One region of the Pseudomonas sp. EU05-FHT14B02 genome, then DNA from elsewhere that is predicted to be linked to it. Evidence: predicted binding sites of a transcription regulator. Region 1 holds the regulator's gene; each other region holds the start of a gene.
The links. Region 1 encodes FliA, which starts transcription of late flagellar genes. Its sites were predicted from a motif close to CTAAAGTTTNNNNNNNNNNNGCCGNTAA; they were not measured.
Positions count from the first base shown of each region.

Region 1 (5,792 bases):
GGGCCAAATCGCGAACCAGACGCGGGAAGCGCCCGAAGACTTTCTTGATCGGTTGCATCCGGGTCTTCATGACCGCGGTTTGCAAGTCGGCGGTGACCACGTCGAGGTTCGACACGGCCTTGGACATGGCTTCGTCGCCGCTGTTGAGGCCCAGGCGGACCAGGCGGTTACGCACCAGCACCAACTCGCCGACCATGTTCATGATCTCGTCCAGACGCGCAGTATCAACACGTACGGTGGTCTCGGCTTCGCTCGCCGGCTTTTCGGCCGGTGGCGCGGCCGGAGCACGGGACAATGCCGGTGCAGCAGTTGCCGGGGCCGGCGCTTCGGCTTTTGACTCGGGGGCCCTGGCCACCGGTTTCGGCGCGGCTGCCTTGGCGGCAGGTGCCGCAACCGAGGCGTTGGCGCCGGTTGCCGTTCCAACCGTCGCGCCCACTTCAGTGAACTTGCCTTTGCCGTGCAATTCGTCGAGCAGCGCTTCGAATTCGTGATCGGAAATCAGATCGCTGCCGGCCGCCACCGCGCTCGGTGCCGCGGGTGCAGGCACAGAAGCAATGGCCGACTCCAGCGCCTCGACAGCAAAATTACCCTTGCCGTGCAGCTGGTCGAGCAGTGCTTCGAATTCGTCGTCAGTAATATCGGAACTGTCGCCAGTCACTTTCGGGGCTTCTGGCGCAGCCGGTGCCGGGACCACCGCGTCAACGGCGAACTGGCCTTTACCGTGCAGTTGATCGAGCAACGACTCGAACTCGGCATCGGTGATTTCGTCGCTGCCAGCGGCATTGCCGGCAGGCGCTGGAACAGCCGCCGGGGCCTCGGCCTGGGCCTTGACGGCGTTCAGCGAGTCCAGCAGTTGTTCGAATTCATTGTCGGTGATATCGCCCGACTCGCTTTCAGCCACAGGCGCTTCGACCACGGCGACGACAGGTGCGGCAGCCGCCTCGTCAGCCGATTGCGGCTCGGCCAGACGGGCCAGTGCCGCGAGCAGTTCCGGTGTCGCGGCCGTGATCGGGCTGCGTTCGCGGACTTCGCTGAACATGCTGTTCACCGCGTCCAGCGCTTCGAGAACCACGTCCATCAGTTCCGAGTCGACGCGACGCTCGCCCTTGCGCAGGATGTCGAACACGTTCTCGGCGATGTGGCAGCACTCCACCAGCTCGTTGAGCTGGAGGAAGCCGGCGCCCCCTTTTACAGTGTGAAAACCGCGAAAAATTGCATTGAGCAAATCCGCATCATCCGGACGGCTTTCCAGCTCGACCAGTTGCTCGGACAGTTGCTCTAGAATCTCGCCGGCCTCAACCAGGAAATCCTGAAGGATCTCTTCATCGGCGCCGAAGCTCATTAAGGGGGTGCTCCTAAAGGTCTAAAAACCTAAAATGCCTAAAATTCTAAAACCCTAGGCTGGATAGCAAATCGTCCACATCGTCCTGACCGGACACAACGTCTTCTCTTTTATCGGCATGAATCTGCGGACCTTCACCCTGAGAGAGATGTTTTTGTGGATCTTTTTCAGCAAGCATCGCTTCACGGTCATGCTCGATGCCCGCAAAGCGGTCCACCTGACTGGCCATCAGCACGAGCTTGAGCAGGTTGCTTTCAACTTCGGTGACCAACTGGGTCACACGCTTGATCACCTGGCCTGTGAGGTCCTGGTAATCCTGGGCGAGCAGGATGTCGTTGAGGTTGCCCGACACCGCGCGATTGTCCGTGCCGCTGCGTGTCAGGAACCCGTCGACCCGCCGGGCCAGTTCACGAAACTCTTCGGCGCCGACTTCGCGACGCATGAAGCGCCCCCAGTCCGCGCTCAACACTTTGGCTTCATCGGCCAGGCCATTGACCAGCGGCGTGGCACTTTCCACCAGATCCATGGTGCGGTTGGCCGCAGCCTCGGTCAGCTTGACCACATACCCCAGGCGCTCGGTGGCGTCGGTGATCTGCGACACTTCTTCGGCCTGCGGCATGTGCGGGTCAATCTGGAAATTGACGATCGCGCTATGCAGTTCGCGGGTGAGCTTGCCCACTTCCTGATACAGGCCGCGGTCACGGGTCTGGTTGAGCTCATGGATCAATTGCACCGCGTCGCCGAACTTGCCTTTTTCAAGGCTCTCGACCAATTCGACGGCGTGTTTTTTCAGGGTCGATTCAAAATCGCCCAATGAAGTTTCGTTATTGCCCATAGCTCCCCCGTGGCGCACTCATCAACCGATGCGTTCGAAAATCTTCTCGATTTTTTCTTTCAACGCCTGGGCCGTGAAGGGCTTGACCACATAGCCGTTAACGCCGGCCTGGGCCGCTTCGATGATCTGCTCGCGCTTGGCTTCAGCGGTCACCATCAGCACCGGCAGGTGCTTGAGCTTTTCATCGGCACGCACGTGACGCAGCAGGTCGATACCGGTCATGCCAGGCATGTTCCAGTCCGTTACCAGAAAGTCGATGCTTCCGCTGTTGAGCACCGGAATGGCGGTAGTGCCATCGTCGGCCTCGACGGTGTTGGTGAACCCAAGGTCACGCAGCAGGTTCTTGATGATCCGCCGCATCGTTGAGAAGTCATCAACGATGAGGATTTTCATGTTCTTGTCCAATTCGACCTCCAAGCAGTCTTAAACGCGCCCAGCACCTGGACACGCCATTTCAATCAATCCGGCAAAGCACTCAATGACTGTCTGGAGCACAACAGATCGCGACCGGCGCAGTTCAACACCACACCAACCTCGTTCGCAGTGCCCCCACACTGCCTTCAGCGCGCTCGCCACTCCCCCAAACGCCCCCGCAAACGGGCCGCGCACTGGCTGTGTAACTGGCTGACCCGCGATTCGCTGACCCCCAGGACCTCACCGATTTCCTTGAGATTCAACTCTTCGTCGTAGTACAGCGCCAACACCAGTCGCTCACGCTCCGGCAAATTGGCAATCGCATCCGCCAGCGCAGCCTGGAAGCGTTCATCCTCCAGGTCGCGTGACGGCTCGACATGAGCACTCGCGCCATCCTCGTGCAGCCCTTCGTGTTCGCCGTCCTGCAACAGGTCGTCGAAACTGAACAGCCGGCTGCCCAGGGTGTCGTTCAAAATTCCGTAGTAATCGTCGAGACTCAATTGGAGTTCGGCCGCAACTTCGTGATCTTTAGCGTCACGGCCGGTTTTAGCTTCAATCGAGCGAATGGCATCGCTGACCATGCGCGTATTGCGGTGCACCGAACGTGGCGCCCAGTCCCCCTTGCGCACTTCATCGAGCATGGCGCCGCGGATTCGTATGCCCGCGTACGTCTCGAAACTGGCGCCTTTGCCGGCGTCATATTTGGTCGACACTTCAAGCAGGCCAATCATCCCGGCCTGGATCAGGTCTTCGACCTGGACACTGGCCGGCAAACGCGCCAGCAAGTGGTAGGCAATGCGTTTAACCAGCGGCGCGTAACGCTCGATCAGCTCGTACTGCGCATCACGGGCCGACTTCTTGTAGAGGTTGTAGCCGCTGGCTGTCATAGAACAGGTCCTGCGGTCTGCTGCACGAGGCGCTCGACGAAAAACTCCAGGTGCCCGCGCGGATTGGCAGGCAGCGGCCAGGTATCAACCTTCTGCGCGATGGCCTTGAACGCCAGCGAGCACTTGGAACGCGGGAAAGCCTCGTAGACGGCGCGCTGCTTCTGCACCGCCTTGCGCACGCTTTCGTCGTAAGGCACCGCACCGACGTATTGCAGGGCGACGTCGAGGAAGCGATCCGTAACCTTGGTCAACTTGGCGAACAGGTTGCGTCCTTCCTGCGGGCTCTGGGCCATATTGGCCAGGACGCGGAAGCGGTTCATGCCATAGTCGCGATTGAGCAACTTGATCAAGGCGTAGGCATCGGTGATCGAGGTCGGTTCGTCGCATACCACAAGCAGCACTTCCTGGGCTGCCCGGACGAAACTGACTACCGAGTCACCAATGCCCGCAGCGGTGTCGATCACCAGTACGTCGAGGTTATCGCCGATATCACTGAAGGCCTGAATCAGGCCGGCGTGTTGCGCGGGACTCAGATGCACCATGCTCTGAGTGCCGGATGCGGCCGGAACGATACGGATGCCGCCGGGTCCCTGCAGCAATACATCGCGCAGTTCGCAGCGGCCCTCGATCACGTCGGCCAGAGTACGTTTGGGTGTCAGGCCCAGCAGAACGTCGACGTTCGCCAGTCCCAGGTCGGCGTCCAACAGCATGACGCGCCGGCCAAGTTCGGCCAAAGCCAGGGACAAGTTCACTGACACATTAGTTTTCCCGACGCCACCTTTGCCGCCGGTCACCGCGATCACCTGTACGGGATGCATGCTGCCCATGTTATTTCTTTACCTTGTCTTGCATAGACGGAGGCCACATTACTGGCTGCGCGTTCACAAACGGAACAATGCATGGCAGACCATCGATGTAGGTACAAAAACTGTTCATTATTACCTCAGCCGACCTGCTTGGTCGGGCTGTGGTAGATGTCAGCGAACATGTCAGCCATGGCTTCTTCGCTGGGTTCTTCCTGCATTTGCACGCTCACGGCGCGGCTGACCAATTGATGACGGCGCGGCAGATGCAAATCATCCGGGATCCGCGGGCCATCGGTCAGGTAAGCCACCGGCAGTTCATGACTGATGGCAAGGCTCAACACCTCACCCAGACTAGCCGTTTCATCCAGTTTAGTCAGAATGCAGCCGGCGAGCCCGCAGCGCTTGTAACTGTGATAAGCGGCCGTTAGAACCTGTTTCTGGCTGGTGGTTGCCAGGACCAGATAATTTTTTGATTTGATGCCGCGACCGGCCAGGCTTTCGAGCTGCATGCGCAGCGCCGGATCGCTGGCCTGCAGGCCCGCGGTATCGATCAGCACCACGCGTTTGCGCAGCAATGGTTCCAGGGCCTGCACCAGGGACTGGCCGGGATCGACGTGGGTCACCGACACATTGAGAATGCGCCCCAGGGTCTTGAGCTGTTCCTGGGCGCCGATGCGGAAGCTGTCCATGCTCACCAGCGCAATGTTCTGCGCGCCGTACTTGAGCACGTAACGGGCGGCCAGCTTGGCCAGGGTAGTGGTCTTGCCCATGCCGGCAGGGCCGACCATGGCGATCACTCCGCCCTCTTCCAGCGGCTCGACTTCCGGGGTAACGATCATGCGCGCCAGGTGCGCCAGCAACATACGCCAGGCCTGACGAGGCTCTTCGATTTCGGTGATCATTGCCAGCAGGTCGCGCGACAGCGGGCCAGACAGGCCGATGCGTTGCAGGCGACGCCAGAGGTTGGCCTGGTCCGGACGGCTGCCTTGCAGCTGATTCCAGGCCAGGGAGCCGAGCTGTACTTCCATGAGTTCGCGCAGGCTGTTGAGCTCGAAACGCATCGAGTCGAATGCACGCGGGTCCACGCCACCGGACGCTGGCGCAGCGGCCGGCGCGGGACGACGGGGTTCGGCATAGGTCGGCTCGATCAGCGGCTCGGCGGCAGTCAATGGCAATCCGGCGAACAGCTGGCGATTGGTTGCATTGTCGCTCTCGCCTTCGCCACGCAGGCTCAATTCGGCCTGGGCGGTGACGATCCGCGACTGAGTCTTGCGCAATTCGTCTTCGAGTTCCATGTTCGGAACCCGCGGCGCCAGCGCCGACAACTTGTAATCCAGCGCAGCTGTCAGTTCGACCCCCCCGGCGATCCGGCGGTTGCCAATGATGGCGGCATCAGCGCCCAGCTCATCGCGAACCAGCTTCATGGCCTGACGCATATCGGCGGCGAAAAAACGCTTAACTTGCATAAACCACTACCTCAGCCGTTGGGCCCTACTGTCGCAACGATG
Region 1 is NZ_JBYTDD010000010.1:101,765-107,556, reverse strand. It holds gene AC3WTM_RS11840 (chemotaxis protein CheA) at 1-1,342, opposite strand, end outside; gene AC3WTM_RS11835 (protein phosphatase CheZ) at 1,389-2,177, opposite strand; gene AC3WTM_RS11830 (chemotaxis response regulator CheY) at 2,199-2,570, opposite strand; gene fliA (RNA polymerase sigma factor FliA) at 2,738-3,478, opposite strand; gene fleN (flagellar synthesis regulator FleN) at 3,475-4,305, opposite strand; gene flhF (flagellar biosynthesis GTPase FlhF) at 4,422-5,750, opposite strand; gene flhA (flagellar biosynthesis protein FlhA) at 5,762-5,792, opposite strand, start outside.

Region 2 (5,792 bases), on a different contig from region 1:
CTGGCCATCGGCGGCAAGTCCATGGGCGGGCGCATGGCCAGTCTGCTGGCGGACGAATTGGGCGCGGATGGGCTGGTGTGCCTGGGGTATCCGTTCTATGCGGTGGGTAAACCGGAAAAGCCACGGGTTGAGCATTTGGCGGCGCTGAAGACGCGGACCTTGATCGTGCAAGGTGAGCGTGATGCGTTGGGCAACCGGGAGGCGGTCGAGGGTTACGCGCTATCGCCGAGTATCGAGGTGTTCTGGCTGGTGGCGGGGGATCATGACTTGAAGCCGCTGAAGGCTTCGGGGCTTACGCATGAGCAGCATTTGGCGGCTGCGGCGCAGAAGGTGGTTGCATTTCTGTAGGAGCTGGCTTACCAGCGAAGGCGGCCTCACAGGCAATATGCTTTTCAGATTGGTAGCAAAAACCCGGAAGCTCTCACTGTCCGGGTTTTTATCATTCCATCAGTAATCAGCGGTTAAACCGCTCCACCAACGAATACTGTGTATTGGCAGTCTTGGTCAGCTCTTCACTCAGCAATGCCGAGTTCTGTGCCTGTTCCGAGGTCTGATCCGCCAGATCCGAGATGTTGCTGATGTTGCGGCTGATTTCTTCGGCCACGGCGCTTTGCTCTTCGGTCGCCGCCGCGATCTGGGTGGTCATGTCGGTGATGTTGGCCACCGCTTCGCTGATCCCCACTAGCGCCTGGTCCGCTTCCAGTACCCGCGCCACGCCTTCTTCCGCCTGACGATGCCCGGCTTCCATGGTTTGCACGGCAGTGCCGGCGGTGTGCTGGAGCTTGGCGATCAGCGCGTGAATCTGCCCGGTGGACTCGCTGGTGCGTTGAGCCAACTGACGGACCTCGTCGGCCACCACCGCAAAACCACGACCCATTTCGCCGGCACGGGCCGCTTCGATGGCGGCGTTCAGGGCCAGCAGGTTGGTCTGGTCGGCGATGCCTTTGATCACGTCGACCACACCACCGATTTCGTTGCTGTCCTTGGCCAGTTGGGTCACGGTCACGCCGGTTTCACCGACGACTACCGACAGGCGCTGGATGGCTTCGCGGGTTTCCCCGGCGATGTCACGACCACGACCGGTCAGGCGGTTGGCCTCCTGGGTGGCGTCGGCAGTGCGCTGCACGTGGCTGGCGACTTCCTGGGTGGTCGCGGCCATCTGGTTGACCGCGGTGGCCACTTGCTCGGTCTCGACCCGTTGACGTTCCAGGCCGCTGGAGCTGTTATGCGCCAGGGCGTCGGACTGTCGAGCCTGATCGGTCAGGTGTTCGGCCGTGTCCTGCAGACGCGTCAGGCAGGTTTTCAGGCGTGCTTCCTGACTGAGAATGGACATTTCCAGGCGCGCCTGGGCGCCGCGACTATCGGTGTACATTTGTGCGATCAACGGATCGGAGGTGGTCTGCTCGGCCAGGCGCAGCAAACGCTTGAGGCCACGCTGTTGCCACTGGAGGCCCAGCAGGCCCAGTGGCACCGAAAGACCGGCAGCCAGGGCAAACCCCCAGTGGGAGTTCAGCGATGCACCGATCATGAAGCTCAATTGGCTGACCAGGATAAACGGCAGCCAGTCCTGCAGAATCGGCAACCATTTATCCGAGGAGGGAATGGCTGACTTGCCCTGATTGATGCGCTGGTAGAGCGCTTCGGCCCGGCGGATCTGTTCGGCGGTGGGCTTGACTCGCACCGACTCATAACCGATCACCTGATTGCCTTCGAAGATCGGTGTTACATAGGCGTTCACCCAGTAATGATCACCGGTCTTGCAGCGATTCTTGACAATGCCCATCCATGGCAAGCCTTGTTTCAGCGTGTCCCACATGTGTGCGAACACCGCCGCCGGGACGTCGGGGTGACGGACCAGGTTGTGCGGTGCACGGATCAATTCCTCTCGGGAAAACCCGCTGATCTCGACGAAAGCATCGTTACAGTAGGTGATCATGCCCTTGGCATCGGTGGTGGAAATCAACCGTTGCTGAGCCGGGAAGGTCCGCTCGCGTTGTGTAATTGGCTGGTTGTTACGCATGGCTTTTTTAATCCGCAAGGCTTTCATGTGCTGTATCGGCAAGGCTGGCGGATTGTTGAGTTTATTTTTTGATAATCGGCAATGCGTCGCAAAATGACCCTTGCGTCAGCCGGCGAGCATCGGATAAGTGAACAGACCGAAGTGCAGCAGGTTCAGGCCAAAGTGGCTGGCGATGGCGGCGCCCAACCCCCCGAACCGATAGGCCAGGCCATAGCCGACCCCGGCCAGCGTTGCCAGCAATACCCACCGCCATCCCGCGCCGGCATGGGCCAGGCCAAAGACCAATGACGCCAGCAGCAGGGCGAGGTTTTTACCGTAGGGCCGGTCTTTGAGATACCGGGTCAGGCCGCCCTGGATGTACCCACGGAACAGCGCCTCTTCGACCAGCGTCACCAGCAGCAGATTGTTCAGCAACCACAGCCAGGCTTGATCCGGCCATTTCGGCGCCCAGGCGATTACGCCCAGCAACAGCGCGCCACCCAATGCCAGTATGGCGCTCAAGGTCAGGGCCAGTACGGTGGCATACAGTGACAATCGAAGCGAACGGCGGCCGACAATCCACGGACAAACCAGTAACAGCCAGAAGCCGATCAGCGGTTTGTCCAGATTAAGATGCATGGCGAATGACGCGGCATTGTCGGTAAAGCGCTGGGGATCGATAACGCGACCATTGTAGAAACCGGGTAACCAATGCGTGGCCAATGCCAGGGCCAGGACGATGAACAGGCCGTGGCCGAGGTAGCGGGCAAAAGGGATCTCGCGCTGGCGGACGGCGACACCCGCAACCAGCAACAGGAACACCGAAATGGCCGAGAGCCAGCCGAGATGGCCGTAGGTCAGCGCCAGGCCGAAGCCGAAGGAAAGCAGGGCCAGAAACGTCCATGGCAGGGCAATCATTTGAAGTCCTTGTGCAGGAATGTGCGATGTACACAAAACCCTGTGGGGGCGAGCTTGCCCGCGATAGCTTACTGACTGTCGGCAACAATGTTGAATGTTATGTCCATATCGCGAGCAAGCTCGCGCCCACATGGATTTTCGTGACTCAAACAAAAACACCGCCCGAAGGCGGTGTTTTGGCCGGCGATAGATCAGGACGCGATCAACTGCCGTAACACGTAATGCAAAATCCCTCCGGACTTGAAGTACTCGACCTCATTGAGCGTATCGATGCGACACAACACCTCGATCTTCTCGCTGCTGCCGTCTTCGCGGGTGATGACCAGCGTCAGGTTCATCCTTGGCGTCAGCTCGACACCGGTCAAGCCGAGGATGTCCAGGGTTTCGCTGCCGCTCAGGTTCAGGCTCTTGCGGTTCTGATCCAACTTGAACTGCAGCGGCAGCACGCCCATGCCCACCAGGTTGGAGCGGTGAATCCGTTCGAAGCTTTCGGCGATGACCGCTTTCACCCCCAGCAGGTTGGTGCCCTTGGCGGCCCAGTCGCGGCTCGAACCGGTGCCGTATTCCTGGCCGGCGACCACCACCAGCGGTGTGCCTGAAACCTGATAGCGCATGGCGGCGTCGTAGATCGACATTTTCTCGCCGGTGGGAATGTAGCGGGTGTTGCCGCCTTCTTCGCCGCCGAGCATTTCGTTACGTATGCGAATGTTGGCGAAGGTGCCGCGCATCATTACTTCATGGTTGCCACGCCGCGAGCCGTAGGAGTTGAAGTCCCGCGGTTCGACGCCTTTGTCGCGCAGGTATTGCCCTGCCGGGCTGTCGACCTTGATGTTGCCTGCCGGGGAGATGTGGTCGGTGGTCACCGAGTCGCCCAGCAGTGCGAGGATCCTGGCGCCGTTGACATCCTTGACCACGGGCGGCGGGCCGCCGATGTCGTCAAAGAACGGTGGGTGCTGGATATAAGTCGAGTCGTCCTGCCAGACATAAGTTGCCGCCTGCGGTACTTCAATCGCCTGCCATTGTTCGTCACCGGCAAACACTTCGGCGTATTCCTTGTGGAACATGGCGGTGTTGACCTGACTCACGGCGTCGGCAATTTCCTTGCTGCTTGGCCAGATGTCCCGCAGGTAAACCGGTTTGCCGTCCTTGTCCTCGCCCAACGGCTCGCGGCTGAGGTCGGTGCGCACCGTGCCGGCCAGTGCGTAGGCGACCACCAGCGGCGGGGAGGCCAGCCAGTTGGTTTTTACCAGTGGATGCACCCTGCCTTCGAAGTTGCGATTGCCCGAGAGCACGGAGGCCACGGTGAGGTCGGCTTGCTGGATGGCTTTCTCGATGGGCTCCGACAGCGGCCCCGAGTTGCCGATGCAAGTGGTGCAGCCATAGCCGACCAGGGCAAAGCCCAATTCATCGAGGTACTGGGTCAGGCCGGCCGCCTTGTAGTAGTCGGTGACCACTTTCGAGCCGGGGGCCAGCGAGCTCTTCACCCAGGGTTTGCGTTTCAGGCCTTTTTCCACGGCCTTTTTCGCCACCAGCCCGGCGGCCATCATCACGCTGGGGTTGGAGGTGTTGGTGCAGGAGGTGATCGCGGCGATGACCACGGCGCCGTTTTTCAGGCGATAGGTCTGGCCTTCGTAATCGTAATCCGCTTCGCCGGCCATATCGGCATTGCCGACAGCAACACCGCCACCGCCTTCACTTTCCAGACGGCCTTCTTCCTTGCTGGTGGGCTTGAATTGCAGGTCGGTGAAATCGCTGAACGCTTGCGCGACGTTGGGCAGCGACACCCGGTCCTGTGGACGTTTGGGACCGGCAAGGCTGGCTTCGACGCTGCCCATGTCCAGCGCCAGGCTGTCGGTGAACACCGGTTCCTGGCCGGGCAGGCGCCACAGGCCCTGGGCCTTGCTGTAGGCCTCGACCAGTTGCACCGTTTCCAGGGTCCGGCCGGACAGGCGCAGGTATTCCAGCGTGATGTCGTCCACCGGGAAGAAACCGCAGGTGGCGCCGTATTCCGGGGCCATGTTGGCGATGGTCGCGCGGTCGGCCAAGGGCAGGTCGGCAAGGCCGTCGCCGTAGAATTCGACGAATTTGCCTACCACGCCTTTCTTGCGCAGCATCTGGGTCACGGTCAGCACCAGGTCGGTGGCGGTGATGCCTTCCTTGAGCTTGCCAGTGAGTTTGAAACCGATGACTTCGGGAATCAGCATCGACACCGGTTGCCCGAGCATTGCCGCTTCCGCCTCGATACCGCCGACACCCCAGCCAAGCACGCCGAGGCCGTTGATCATGGTGGTGTGGGAATCGGTGCCAACCAGTGTATCCGGGAAGGCGTACGTGCGACCGTCCTCGTCCTTGGTCCAGACTGTGCGGCCGAGGTATTCAAGATTCACCTGGTGGCAGATCCCGGTGCCTGGCGGCACCACGCTGAAATTGTCGAAGGCACTCTGGCCCCAGCGCAGGAACGCATAGCGCTCGCCATTGCGCTGCATTTCAATGTCGACGTTCTGCTCGAAAGCGCTGCTGCTGGCGAACTTGTCGACCATTACCGAGTGATCGATCACCAGGTCCACCGGCGACAGCGGGTTGATCCGTTGCGGATTGCCGCCGGCCTTGGCCATCGCCGCGCGCATCGCGGCCAGGTCGACCACCGCCGGTACGCCGGTGAAGTCCTGCATCAGCACCCGCGCGGGGCGGTACTGGATCTCGCGGTCGGAACGACGCTCCTTGAGCCACGCGGCCAGTGCCTTGAGGTCGGCACCGGTGACGGTTTTTTCGTCCTCCCAGCGCAGCAGGTTTTCCAGCAGGACTTTCAACGACATCGGCAACTTGTCCAGATCACCCAAGCCTTTGGCGGCCTCAGGCAGGCTGAAGTAGTGGT
Region 2 is NZ_JBYTDD010000007.1:71,439-77,230, reverse strand. It holds gene AC3WTM_RS09150 (alpha/beta family hydrolase) at 1-348, shown strand, start outside; gene AC3WTM_RS09145 (methyl-accepting chemotaxis protein) at 455-2,020, opposite strand; gene AC3WTM_RS09140 (CPBP family intramembrane glutamic endopeptidase) at 2,126-2,917, opposite strand; gene acnA (aconitate hydratase AcnA) at 3,109-5,792, opposite strand, start outside.
Region 2: AC3WTM_RS09145 (methyl-accepting chemotaxis protein) is a predicted target of FliA. The motif match lies at 2,053-2,080, and genes of this name have one in related genera.

Region 3 (5,792 bases), on a different contig from region 1:
TTTTCTGCCGCTGCCCCCGCTTACAGGGACACATCTATCTCCTGTGGGAGCGAGCTTGCTCGCGATTGCAGACTGACATTCAACGTCGAAGTCGACTGAACCACCGCCATCGCGAGCAAGCTCGCTCCCACAGGGGCCAGCAGCGTTTGCAAGAAATCGGCAGGCATAAAAAAGGGAGCCCATGAGGACTCCCGTTTTCAATGACGCCGGCAAATTCACTTCGCCTGGTAAATGATCCCCGGGCTGCACTGGACCATCTGGTAATGATCCGGCAAACCGTTCAGCGCTTCGGAAGCACCGAGGAACAGGTACCCCCCCGGCTTCAATGTACTGTGGATACGCAACAGGATGTCCTTCTTCACTTCAGCGGAGAAGTAGATCAACACATTGCGGCAAAACACGATGTCGAACTTGCCCAGGCTCGCGTAGCTGTCCAGCAGGTTGAAGGAACGGAATTCCACCCGGCTCTTGATCGGCGCCTTGATCGCCCAGCGCCCCGGCCCTTTCGGGTCAAAATAACGCTGCAGGCGCTCAGGCGACAGGCCGCGGCCGATGGCCAGGCTGTCGTACTCGCCGGTCTTGCAGTTGTTCAGCATGGTACCGGACAGGTCGGTGGCAACAATCTGTACACCCATCCTCAACTGGCCCAAGTTGACCCGCTCGAACTCGTCGATGGACATCGACAGTGAATACGGTTCCTGGCCCGACGAGCATGCTGCCGACCAGATGCGCAGGCGCTGACCGGGACTGGCCTTAATTGCTTCGGGCAGTACCTTGTTCTTCAAGACTTCAAACGGGTAGGTGTCACGAAACCACAAAGTTTCGTTAGTGGTCATGGCATCCACCACCTGCTCGCGCAAACCGCTGCGCGGCTGGGTCTGCATGCGCTGAACCAGTTCCCCCAAAGACTTGATGCCTTGCTGTTCCATCAGTTTGTTGAGACGGCTGGAGACCAGGTACTGCTTGTTTTCACCGAGCAAAATGCCACAGGCTTTTTCCAGGAACACCCGGAACTGTTCGAAATCCAAATTACCCGTAGACAATGATGCCGCCTCTTAAATCGTGTTGACTGCCAGGGGTGCGAACCCCTAGCTGATATCTGCTGCTTTGATCCGGTCGACTACCCGGGATGCCAGGTCATCAGGACGGAACTTGGCCAGGAAGTCATCGGCACCGACCTTCTTGACCATCGCCTGATTGAATACCCCCGACAATGAAGTATGCAGGATGATATGAAGCTTTTGCATGCGCGGGTCGTTGCGGATTTCCGCCGTCAGGGTGTACCCGTCCATCTCCGGCATCTCGATGTCGGAGATCATCATCAGGAACTCTTCTTCCGGCTTCTTGCCCTCGTCGACCAGTTTGCGCAGGTAGTCCAACGCTTGCCGACCGTCGTTCAACGCCACCACTTCGACGCCGACCGTTTGCAGGCAGCGCGTGACCTGCTTGCGCGCCACCGACGAGTCGTCGACCGTCAGCACGCGCAACGAAAGCGCCTTATGCTGGGTTTCGACATCCACCACACCCACGGAAATCGCTTCCGGCGTCGGCGCCACTTCCGCCAGCACCTTCTCGACGTCGATGATTTCGACCAACTGATTGTCGACCCGCGTCACCGCCGTCAGGTAGTGATCGCGCCCGGTGCCCTTGGGCGGCGGATGGATCTCTTCCCAGTTCATGTTGACGATGCGTTCCACCGAGCGGACCAGGAAACCCTGGGTCTTGGTGTTGTACTCCGTGATGATCACGAAAGGGTTGTTCTTGTCTTTCAACGCGCCGGAACCAGTCGCCATCGCCAGATCAAGGATCGGAATGGTCGCCCCCCGGATGTTCGCCACGCCGCACACGACAGGACTGGATTTGGGCATCAGCGTCAGTTTGGGGCATTGCAGCACCTCCCGAACCTTGAACACGTTGATCCCGTACAGTTGCTGGCCGTCGAGACGGAACAACAACAACTCAAGGCGATTCTGCCCCACCAGTTGCGTGCGCTGGTTTACCGAATCCATTACACCAGCCATGCCAGACTCCTACGCCAACGCCAAGTGTTGTTGCGACGCGCCTTCATCACTAAACGGCACGGCGCTTGCTTTTTTAATCGTTATGAACACAAAACCGACATTTTTTCGACGCCCGACCACACCCTACCGCAAATTGCTCGGCGTGCTGGCGGCTGTTTGCCTGTTCAACGCTGGCAGCCCTGCCCTTGCTGACGCGGTTACCTTGCCTGACATGCTTATCGGCGTCACTCAGGGCTTTCTTGAATTCACCGTAGAAGACTATCTGGCGACCAGTCAAACGGAGGGTCGCTACGAGATCCAGGTCAACCAGCTCGATCCGCGCATGCACATGCCCATGTGCGACAGGGAATTGACAGCAACACTCGAGAGTCCCAAGCCGCTGGGACGGGTTACGGTCAAGGTTCGCTGCGAGGGCGCTTCCCCCTGGACGGTGTTCGTACCCGCTCAAGTCCGCCTGTTTCGCGATGTCGTGACCAGCGCCCGGCCACTGCGCCGTGCCGCCATCGTCGAGCCTGGGGATGTGGTCCTGCGCGAGCGCGATATCAGCCTCATCAGCCAGGGCTACCTGACCGCCCTCGATCAGGCGATCGGGCAGCGGCTGACCCGACCAATGGTCGCCGACCAGGTGATTACCCTGGTGTATATCGAACAGGCCGAAGTCATCCGCAAGGGTGATCAGGTGGTGATAACCGCCCGCAGCGGTACCCTCAGCGTGCGCATGCCGGGCGAAGCCCTGTCAAACGGCAGCCTGAGCGAGCAGATCCGGGTGAAAAACCTCAACTCCCAACGAGTCATCAAGGCGCAGGTCATGGCGCCGGGGCAGGTGGAAGTGTCCATGTAATTCGCTCTGTTCATCAGGATGTGGCGCTTGCCGCAGCTGTTCCCTAGACTGTGCTCCATGCAGGGCATGCGCTGACGCGCGCAAGGTTCATTGATAAATGAGCCTAAAGTTTTCCAGGGAATGGCCGAAACCATGGCAAGCGTCCAAATTCCCAGAGGTTTTTTATCATGGTCATCGATTTCAGCCGTTTGAACAGCTCCTCGTCCCTGACGGGCAGTACACGTACCAGCGCCAGCAAGGAAAGTGCCGAGGCCGGCAAATCCGCGCCGCTGGAGTCCGCGGCCGAACAGGCCGGTACCGTAAAAAGCGGGGAATCGGTTCATCTCAGCGATGAGGCTCAACAGTTGCAGAAGGTCACTGAACAGCTGCGCGATCAGCCTGCCGTCGACAAAGCCCGCGTGGCCGAATTGAAAGCAGCGATTGCCGATGGCAGCTATAAAGTCGACAGCAACCGTGTAGCCAGCAAACTGCTCAACTTCGAAGCCCAGCGCTAGGCCACCGCCGGCGCCAGGCTTTTGGACGCTTAAAACCCAAGGCCAGCCATGCACGACACTCATTTACTGCAACTGATCACCGACGACTTTGCCCCAGCGCAACACCTGCTGGAGTTACTGCAGACCGAATCCCTCGCATTGCATGGCCGCGACATGCCATTGCTCGAGAACATCCTGGCGCAGAAACAGGCATTGGTCGTTTTGCTCGAACAACATGGCCGCAAGCGCAGTGAAATCCTTGCCAGCCTCAACCTGCCGACCAACCGTGGCGGTCTGGAGCAATTGGCCAGCCAGTCGAGCATTGGCGAGCAGCTGCTGGCGCAAAGTGACGTGCTGACCGATCTCCTGGCTCAGTGCAAGGCCATCAACGCCAACAACGGCCAGTCGATCCTCACTCAACAGGCCGCTACAGCCACCCAGCTGAAAATCCTCAACGGCGGTGAAACCCCGGCGCTTTACGATGCCAGCGGAACATTCTCCAAGCTTGCCAAGCCGCGCCCGCTCAGTCAGGCATGAGCCGGTCAATGCCCCCGCTCTATCAAGACGCGCAACATACTGGCAAACTGCTAGCCAGTCGTAGTCAAATTTTGTCTGGAGATTGATTAAACGTGTCCAATGCCTTATCCGTGGATGATGCTCCGCAGCCACCCAAGGTGCTCTCCACGCCCTTGGAAATCTCCAGCAACCTGCGCCAGTTGCTCGAAAGCCATGACCCGCTGATCATCACGTTCCACGAGCGCAGCCAGCGCTTCCAGAGCTACCTGGTGGATCTGGACCGTGACAGCAACATGATTGCCCTGGACGAAATGATTCCCCGTGACGGCGAGCGTTACCTGCTGGCGGGCGAGTCGTTCAGAGTCGAAGGCTTCCACGAAGGCGTACGCATTGCCTGGGAAAGCAACGGCCAGTTGAACATCGACGAGTCCGGTGGCAGCCGTTGCTATCGCGGCCCCATGCCCGATGAAGTGGTGTACCACCAGCGCCGCAATGCCTTCCGCGCCGCGCTGAAGCTGGCACAACTGGTCAACGTCAACCTCGATGGCGAAAAACTCAAGGCGCCAATCAGCGGCAAGCTGCTGGATATTTCCGCCACCGGGTGCAAACTGCGCTTCGACGGCGACATCACCGGCAGCCTGCAACTGGGTCAAGTTTACGACCGCTTCAACGCCGACCTGCCCTTCGGCAAGATGACCGCGCCGGTCGAGTTGCGTTATCTGCACTTCGAAGAAAGGATTTCCACCACCTTTGCCGGCGTTCGCTTCCACAACATGAGCGGGCTGGTGCAGCGTCAGGTCGAACGCTTCGTCTACCAGTTGCAACGCGAAGCGCGTCGCTTCGACAAAGACGACATCTGATAGCGCATCAACAAAAAACGGGCAGTCCCTTGCGGTGACTGCCCGTTTTTTTTTTGCGCCTCGGTTTTAAGGCCTGGCCTCGCTGAAGTTAGGATCCCGCCCCGTATCAGGGTCTTGCGGCGGCTGATCGGTTTCAGTTTCGGTGACAGGTTCTGATTCAGGCTCTGGCCCGGTACTCACCGGACTGTGCATCTGATCCTGCACTACCTGCTCGTCAACACGCGGGTCGAGGCAGGCCACCAGTGGCGAACTCGTCATATTGTCCGGCATGGCCACGTGATGCAGCGGTGCGTCGTCGACCTGATGCAGGTTGGTCACTGCTTTCGGGCGAATCCGCCATACCAGCACCAACGCAAAGAAACTGAAGAACGCATAGAGCATCTGGCTGCCGAACAGCTTCATCAGCACACCTGCCACCAGCGGCCCGATACTCGCACCCACGCCATAGGTGACCAGCAACATCGCCGTCAGGGACACCCTGCGATCGCCTTCGACGTGGTCATTGGAGAACGCCACCGCCAACGGATACAGGCAAAACTGCACCAGCGAACAGAGGAACCCGGCGATGAACAACACCTCCAGCGGCACCTGCGGCATGATCGCCAGCGGCAGTGCAGCCAGTGCTAGGCTGAACGCGAAACTGCGGATCAGCACGGCCCGATCGTAGCGGTCGGACAACCAGCCCAACGGCCACTGCACCAGCAGCCCGGCAAAAATGCAGCTACCCATGAACAGACCGACCTGCTCGGTGGACAACCCTTGCTGCGAGGCATACAGCGGCGCGAGACCGTAGAACGAACCGACGATCAGGCCCGCTCCGAGCACCGTGCTCAGTGACTGCGGCACGCGCTTGATAAAGAACCGTGGTTCCATCGGTGCCGGGTGCAAGGGTGCCGGGTGAATGCGCCGGGTCAGGGCCACGGGTACCAGGCATAGCGCGAAGCACAGGGCGACCAACATCAGCAATTCGAGCCCCAGCCCTGGGTGCATGACCAGAATCAACTGCCCCAGCACCAATCCCAGGTACGAAGCGATCATGTAGCCGCTGAAGACCATGCCGCGCTGATTGGCATCAGCCTGT
Region 3 is NZ_JBYTDD010000003.1:273,426-279,217, reverse strand. It holds gene cheR (protein-glutamate O-methyltransferase CheR) at 216-1,043, opposite strand; gene AC3WTM_RS05040 (chemotaxis protein CheV) at 1,089-2,021, opposite strand; gene flgA (flagellar basal body P-ring formation chaperone FlgA) at 2,104-2,862, shown strand; gene flgM (flagellar biosynthesis anti-sigma factor FlgM) at 3,030-3,356, shown strand; gene AC3WTM_RS05025 (flagella synthesis protein FlgN) at 3,405-3,872, shown strand; gene AC3WTM_RS05020 (flagellar brake protein) at 3,965-4,711, shown strand; gene AC3WTM_RS05015 (MFS transporter) at 4,778-5,792, opposite strand, start outside.
Region 3: flgM (flagellar biosynthesis anti-sigma factor FlgM) is a predicted target of FliA. The motif match lies at 2,966-2,993, and genes of this name have one in related genera.

Region 4 (5,792 bases), on a different contig from region 1:
CCTCAAGGAAAAACTTCAGGACCGGGGCTGGCTGAGCGCGACTGCTTCGAAACCGGCAAAAAACGAGCTGGCGGTCGGCCAAGGCAAAGGCAAGGTGGTCCTGCAGACTTTCGAGAAGAGCAGCCTCGAACTGCTGCAAAAAGAGATGCCGACGGTGCCGAAGATCCTGCTGCTGTGGGTCGGTGAAGGCAGTATCGAGCCCAAGTCCAAGGTGACATTTGCCGAGTCCGGCGAAAAGGACAAAGCCGCTTACTACGCCAAACAGCAACCGAAGGACAAAGCCGAATTCCAGCACTGGGTCGACTACGCCAAGGCCCAGGGCGCCATCGGCACCGGCCCGTCCGCCGCACTGACCCAGGGTGGCGACCAGAGTTACTCGGATCTGGTGCAACCCTGGATGAACCAGTACACCCATGACCAGGGCCTGCTGGTGCACGTCTACACCATCGACGATGCGGTGGACTACCAGAAAGTCATGGACGCGGGAGTCGACGGCATTTTCACCAATCGCGCCAGTGAGTTGTTGAAGTTCTATAAACGCCCGGCGGCGAGTGTTGCGCAGGCGCTACAGAACAACGGGTATTGATCCAGAATTGCGGCGAACACACATTCCCACAGGGATTGATGCAGGACACGTTGAGGGATTTAAGGGTGGATTAAGTTACACAGGTTAACCTGATCTCACTTAAACAGATCACCCAAGGAAAGAAGCCCATGAAGACCCTGACTGCATTGTTTACCGCTGCAGCCCTGACCCTCACCGCCGGCCTGGCCCAGGCCGATGTGCGAGTCGATCAGATCCCGCAACTGGTCAAGGATGGCAAGATCAAGCCACTGGAAGACTTGAACAAGATCGCGCTGGATCTACATCCGGGTGCAACGATTACCAAGACCGAGCTGGACAACCACTTCAACGGTTACGAGTACGAAGTTGAACTGCGTGACGCCAAGAACGTCGAGTGGGATGTGGACATCGATGCCTCCAACGGCAAGGTCCTGGAAAACAAACAGGACACGTAATCCCCAAACAAACAAAAGCCGCACGATGGGAACATCGTGCGGCTTTTGCGTTTTCGGGATTCAAGCGCTCAGGCGCGCCGTCACCTCGTTCAACTGTCCCGACAAGCCGTGCAGGTTGCTACTGGCCGCTTCAGTGCGCTGCACGTTGTCCAGGTTGGTGCTGGCGATGCTGGTGATCTCGGTGAGGTTGCGCGAGATGTCTTCGGCCACCGAGGTCTGCTCTTCGGCGGCAGTGGCGATCTGGCGGTTCATGTCGCGGATGGCTTCCACGGCCAAGGTGATGCGTTCGAGCATGGCGCCGGCCTCGGTCACTTGCTGCACGCTCTGTTCGCTGCGCGACTGACCGCTTTCAATCGCCTGGGCCGCTTCGATTGCACCGGTCTGCACAGTCTGGATGATCTGGTTGATCTCGATGATCGACGCCGCCGTGCGCTGGGCCAGGCTTCGCACTTCGTCGGCCACCACAGCGAATCCGCGTCCGGCCTCACCGGCGCGGGCCGCTTCGATGGCTGCGTTGAGTGCCAGCAGGTTGGTCTGTTCGGCGATCCCGCGAATCACCTCCAGAACCTTACCGATGCGTCCGCTGTCGGTTTCCAGTTGGCGGATGACCGTGGCGGTGTTGGCGATTTCGCCGCGCATCTGGGTGATGGTGTGGATGGTGCCCTGCATGACTTTTTCGCCCTGCTGGGCGGACTGGTCGGCATCGTCTGCAGCCCGCGCCGCTTCGGCGGCATGGCGGGCCACTTCTTGTGCAGTGGCGGACATTTCGTTCATCGCCGTGGCCACCTGATCGGTGCGGTTGAACTGCTCGTTGGTGCCGCCGGCCATCAGGGTGGCGATCGAGTTCAACTCACCGCTGGCGCTGTCCAGGTCCGACGCGCTGCGCTGCAAACGGCTGAAGGTTTCGGCGAGGAAATCGCGCAGGGTGTTGGCGGCGATCGCCAGTTTGCCCAACTCGTCCTGACGGGTGCTGGCCACGCGCTCGGCAATACGCCCTTGGCTGAGTTGCGCCACGTATTCGATCAGTTTGCGGATCGGCTCGACCAGGTTGCGGTTGACCAGCCACAGGCTCAGCAGGCCGATCAGTACCCCCGAAACCAGCATCACGACCAGCCCCAGCAACACCGTGCGCTCGGCACTGGCGCTGATCAGTGTCGATTGCTCGGCGCCCTGCTTGCGCAACTCGCTGACCAGTTCACTCATCTGATCGCTGGTTGCGCGGTCCACACCCTTGACCGCCGCGTCGCCCGCCACTGGGTCACCACCGGCGGCCACGAACGTGTCCCGACCCTTCTGATAGGCCGCGCCCAACAGGCGATGTTCATCTCGCAAGCGCTCGATGCGGCTCTTGAGTTGTGGCTCGATGCCCTTCTTCGCAGCCAGTTCGCCAAGGATGTTTTGCACATCGCGCTGACGCCCCTCGAATTGCCCCCAGTATTTGCTCAGGTCCGCCGGTTGCTTGCCGCGCAGCAGGACGTTTTTCCATTCCTGCACCTGCACCTTGAATTGCAGGTTGGCTTCATCGATCAATTGCGAGGTGTGCAGCGGGCCTTCGATCAGATTGGCGTAGTTCTGCACACCGTTGGACAGGAAGTGAAAGCACGCCAGGGCGATCAACAGCATCGCCAGCAGGCTGCCGCTCAACAGGGCGAGAATTTGTGCTCTCAGGGACTTTTGCAAAAGCATCGCAGGGTACTCATGACAGGAATGGGGCACGCCCGTTAAGGCGTGAAAAGTGTCCGGACATCCCTGTCTGCGGTCCCGGCCCAGGCCGGCGGCGCGCAACCTAACCCAAGCGTGATCGGCTAGACAGAGCGGTTCTTGAGAAAATCCAGACCGCCGGTAGAACAATTTTTTGCGTTGTTTTCCTGTCACAAAAACGTCATTCCCGCTTGCGATGATGCCGCTCAAGTGAACCTGTAAAACATGTGACAGGCGCCTCCCCTTGCGAGTCCTCATGAACCACAGCATCGATCAAAGCCATCGCGACACGGATCTGTTCGGCCTGCTTTACGGTTTCAGCTTTCGCCCCGGTGAGGCCGGTCGGGAAATCAATTCCGCCGAGGCCCTGCAGTACCTGCAACAGCCGCAAAGCGATGAGCAATTTCTCTGGCTGCACCTGAACCTCGCCCACGCCGCGTGCGAGCGCTGGATGAAAAGCCATCTGGAATTGCCCGAGGAATTTTTCGAAGCGCTGCACGAAGGATCGCGTTCGACGCGCATCGAACATGTCGACTCCGCGTTGTTGGCTGTGGTCAACGATGTGGTGTTCAACCTCAGCAACATGGTCTCGTCAGATGTCTCGACCCTGTGGGTGTGTGCCCGCAGCCAATTGATCATCAGCGCCCGCCTGCAACCGCTGCACTCGGTGGACAAATTGCGCTCGTCGGTGAAGGCCCGGGAGTGCTTTCGCTCCCCGTTGGAGCTGCTGGTGCATTTGCTGCGAGACCAGGGTGAGGTGCTGACCCAGATCGTGCGCAAGACCAGTCAGAGCGTGGATCAGATCGAAGACCAATTGCTGTCCTCGCGGCTGTCGACCAACCGCGCTGAACTGGGCGCCAATCGCCGGGTGCTGGTGCGTTTGCAACGGCTGCTGGCGCTGGAACCGGGCTCATTGCTGCGCCTGCTCAACCGGCCGCCGCAATGGCTGCAAAAGGAAGACGTAAAGGAGCTGCGCAAATCCACCGAGGAGTTCGCGCTGATCATCAACGACCTCACGGCGCTGGGTGAGCGGATCAAGCTGTTGCAGGAAGAGATCGCCGCCAACATCAACGAACAGACCAACCGCACGCTGTTCACCTTGACGGTAGTGACGGTGCTGGCGCTGCCGATCAACATCATCGCCGGTTTCTTCGGCATGAACGTCGGCGGCATTCCGCTGGCGGATGACCCCCAGGGTTTCTGGATCCTGGTGGCGCTGGTCGCGACCTTTACCGTGATTGCGGGGCGCTGGGCGTTTCGCAAGCAGCAGGATTATTGAGTCCCCGTCCTCACCTGACACACTGATCAACTGTGGCGAGGCGGCTTGCCCCCGTCGGGTGGCGCAGCCGCCCCAGCACTCGGTCATTCAAACCGGACTAGCAGGATTGAGGACTGCTCTGCAGCCGAACGGGGCGGTGCGGCGTTCCGATAAGCCCGCTCCCACAGGGTACAAGTTCGAAGCACATCATCCCGGCGGGTTTTCCCGTCGGGATTTTTTCGTCCAGCGGCACGGCATTTGCTCGCGAACTCAAGGGCTGCGCTTTATTGACGCACAACTCGTCCGGCAGCCCTTCAGTTTGCCAGCGTGGTGCCGACTCATAAGACACTCGATGTATTCAGGAGAGGAACCGTGAATCTGTACATCAATCAGCTGCAACAGAAAGCTGACTTTAAAGAAGCCATTTACGCGGGCGATATTTTCCTGAACACGCAGTTACGCGCCGCCAAAGAACTCTGTGCCTTTGCCCAGGAAAGCATCACGGCGGCCTTCGATGGCGAGACCAACCATCAGGCGCTGCACACGCTGATGCCGGTGGAAGAGTTCGTGGTGCTGGTGACTCGGCTCAAGGGCCAGTTCACCAACAGCCTGCGTGCCAAGGAGCTGATCCGCAGCTTCACCGACGAAATCGGTGCCGCTCCCGAGGAGTTCATTTTCGACGTCCCGCGCATCCGTGTCGTACCCAACTACGACTACCTGCACGCTGGCGTCAGCTACGCCTACAAACCCCATCGCGATACCTGGTACGGCGGTGTCGACTGCCAGATCAATACCTGGATGCCGGTCTACACGATCCAGCCTGACCAGACCATGATGATCAACCCGGCCTACTTCGACGCCCCGGTGAAAAACACCTCGGCGCAGTGGAGCCTGTCCGACTGGATCGGCGTGCAACGCCAGCGCGCCAAGGACAACGTCAAGGAAGAGGCGCGCCAGCACCCGGTGCCCACCGAAGCGATCAACAGCGCTTCTGAACTGCGCATCGCCGGCAACACCGCCGAGATGCTGGTGTTCTCGGGTTCGCACCTGCACGGCACCGTTCCCAATTACACGCAACAAACCCGCTTCAGCGTGGACTTTCGCCTGATGCACCTCGACGACCTCAAGCACCAGCGCGGCGCGATTAACGTCGACAGCGCCTGCCCGGATGTCGGCGCCGGCTTCAAAGACTACTTCCACGTCCACGACTTTTCGAATTTCCGAGGAATCCCGCAATGACCAAGCGTCGCATCACGCCCGCCGAGGCCCAGTACAACGAAACCCGTACCAACGTCCTGAAACGGGTCGATGCCGAATACGTGGCCGACGCTCCGTTCGTCTTCGCCAACCGCATTGGCGTGACTGCCGCGTTGTCGCGCATGGAGCTGTTCAAGAAGGTCGCGCAAGTGCCGGGCGCCATCATTGAGTGCGGCGTGTACAAGGGCAACTCGTTGATGCTCTACATGCACTTGTCGATGATTCTCGAACCGTATGCGATCAACCGCTCGATCGTGGGTTTCGACACCTTCGAAGGCTTCCAGAGCATCGACAAGAAAGAAGACCCGGCCGACGTCAACGAAACCATGTTCGCCGACACCGACCAGTCGCTGATACAGGACATGATCGACGCCAACGACCTGTTGCGCCCGGTCAACCGCATTCCGCGCTGCGAACTGGTCAAGGGCGACATCGTCAAGACCGTACCGGAGTGGGTCAAGACCCGTCCGGACCTGGTCGTGGCCATGCTGATCCTCGACACCGACCTGTATGAGTCGACCAAAGTCGCGCTGGAAACCTTCCTGCCGTACATGCC
Region 4 is NZ_JBYTDD010000003.1:201,325-207,116, reverse strand. It holds gene AC3WTM_RS04745 (glycerophosphodiester phosphodiesterase) at 1-586, shown strand, start outside; gene AC3WTM_RS04740 (PepSY domain-containing protein) at 715-1,020, shown strand; gene AC3WTM_RS04735 (methyl-accepting chemotaxis protein) at 1,081-2,706, opposite strand; gene AC3WTM_RS04730 (transporter) at 2,978-4,000, shown strand; gene AC3WTM_RS04725 (hypothetical protein) at 4,352-5,218, shown strand; gene AC3WTM_RS04720 (TylF/MycF/NovP-related O-methyltransferase) at 5,215-5,792, shown strand, end outside.
Region 4: AC3WTM_RS04735 (methyl-accepting chemotaxis protein) is a predicted target of FliA. The motif match lies at 2,819-2,846, and genes of this name have one in related genera.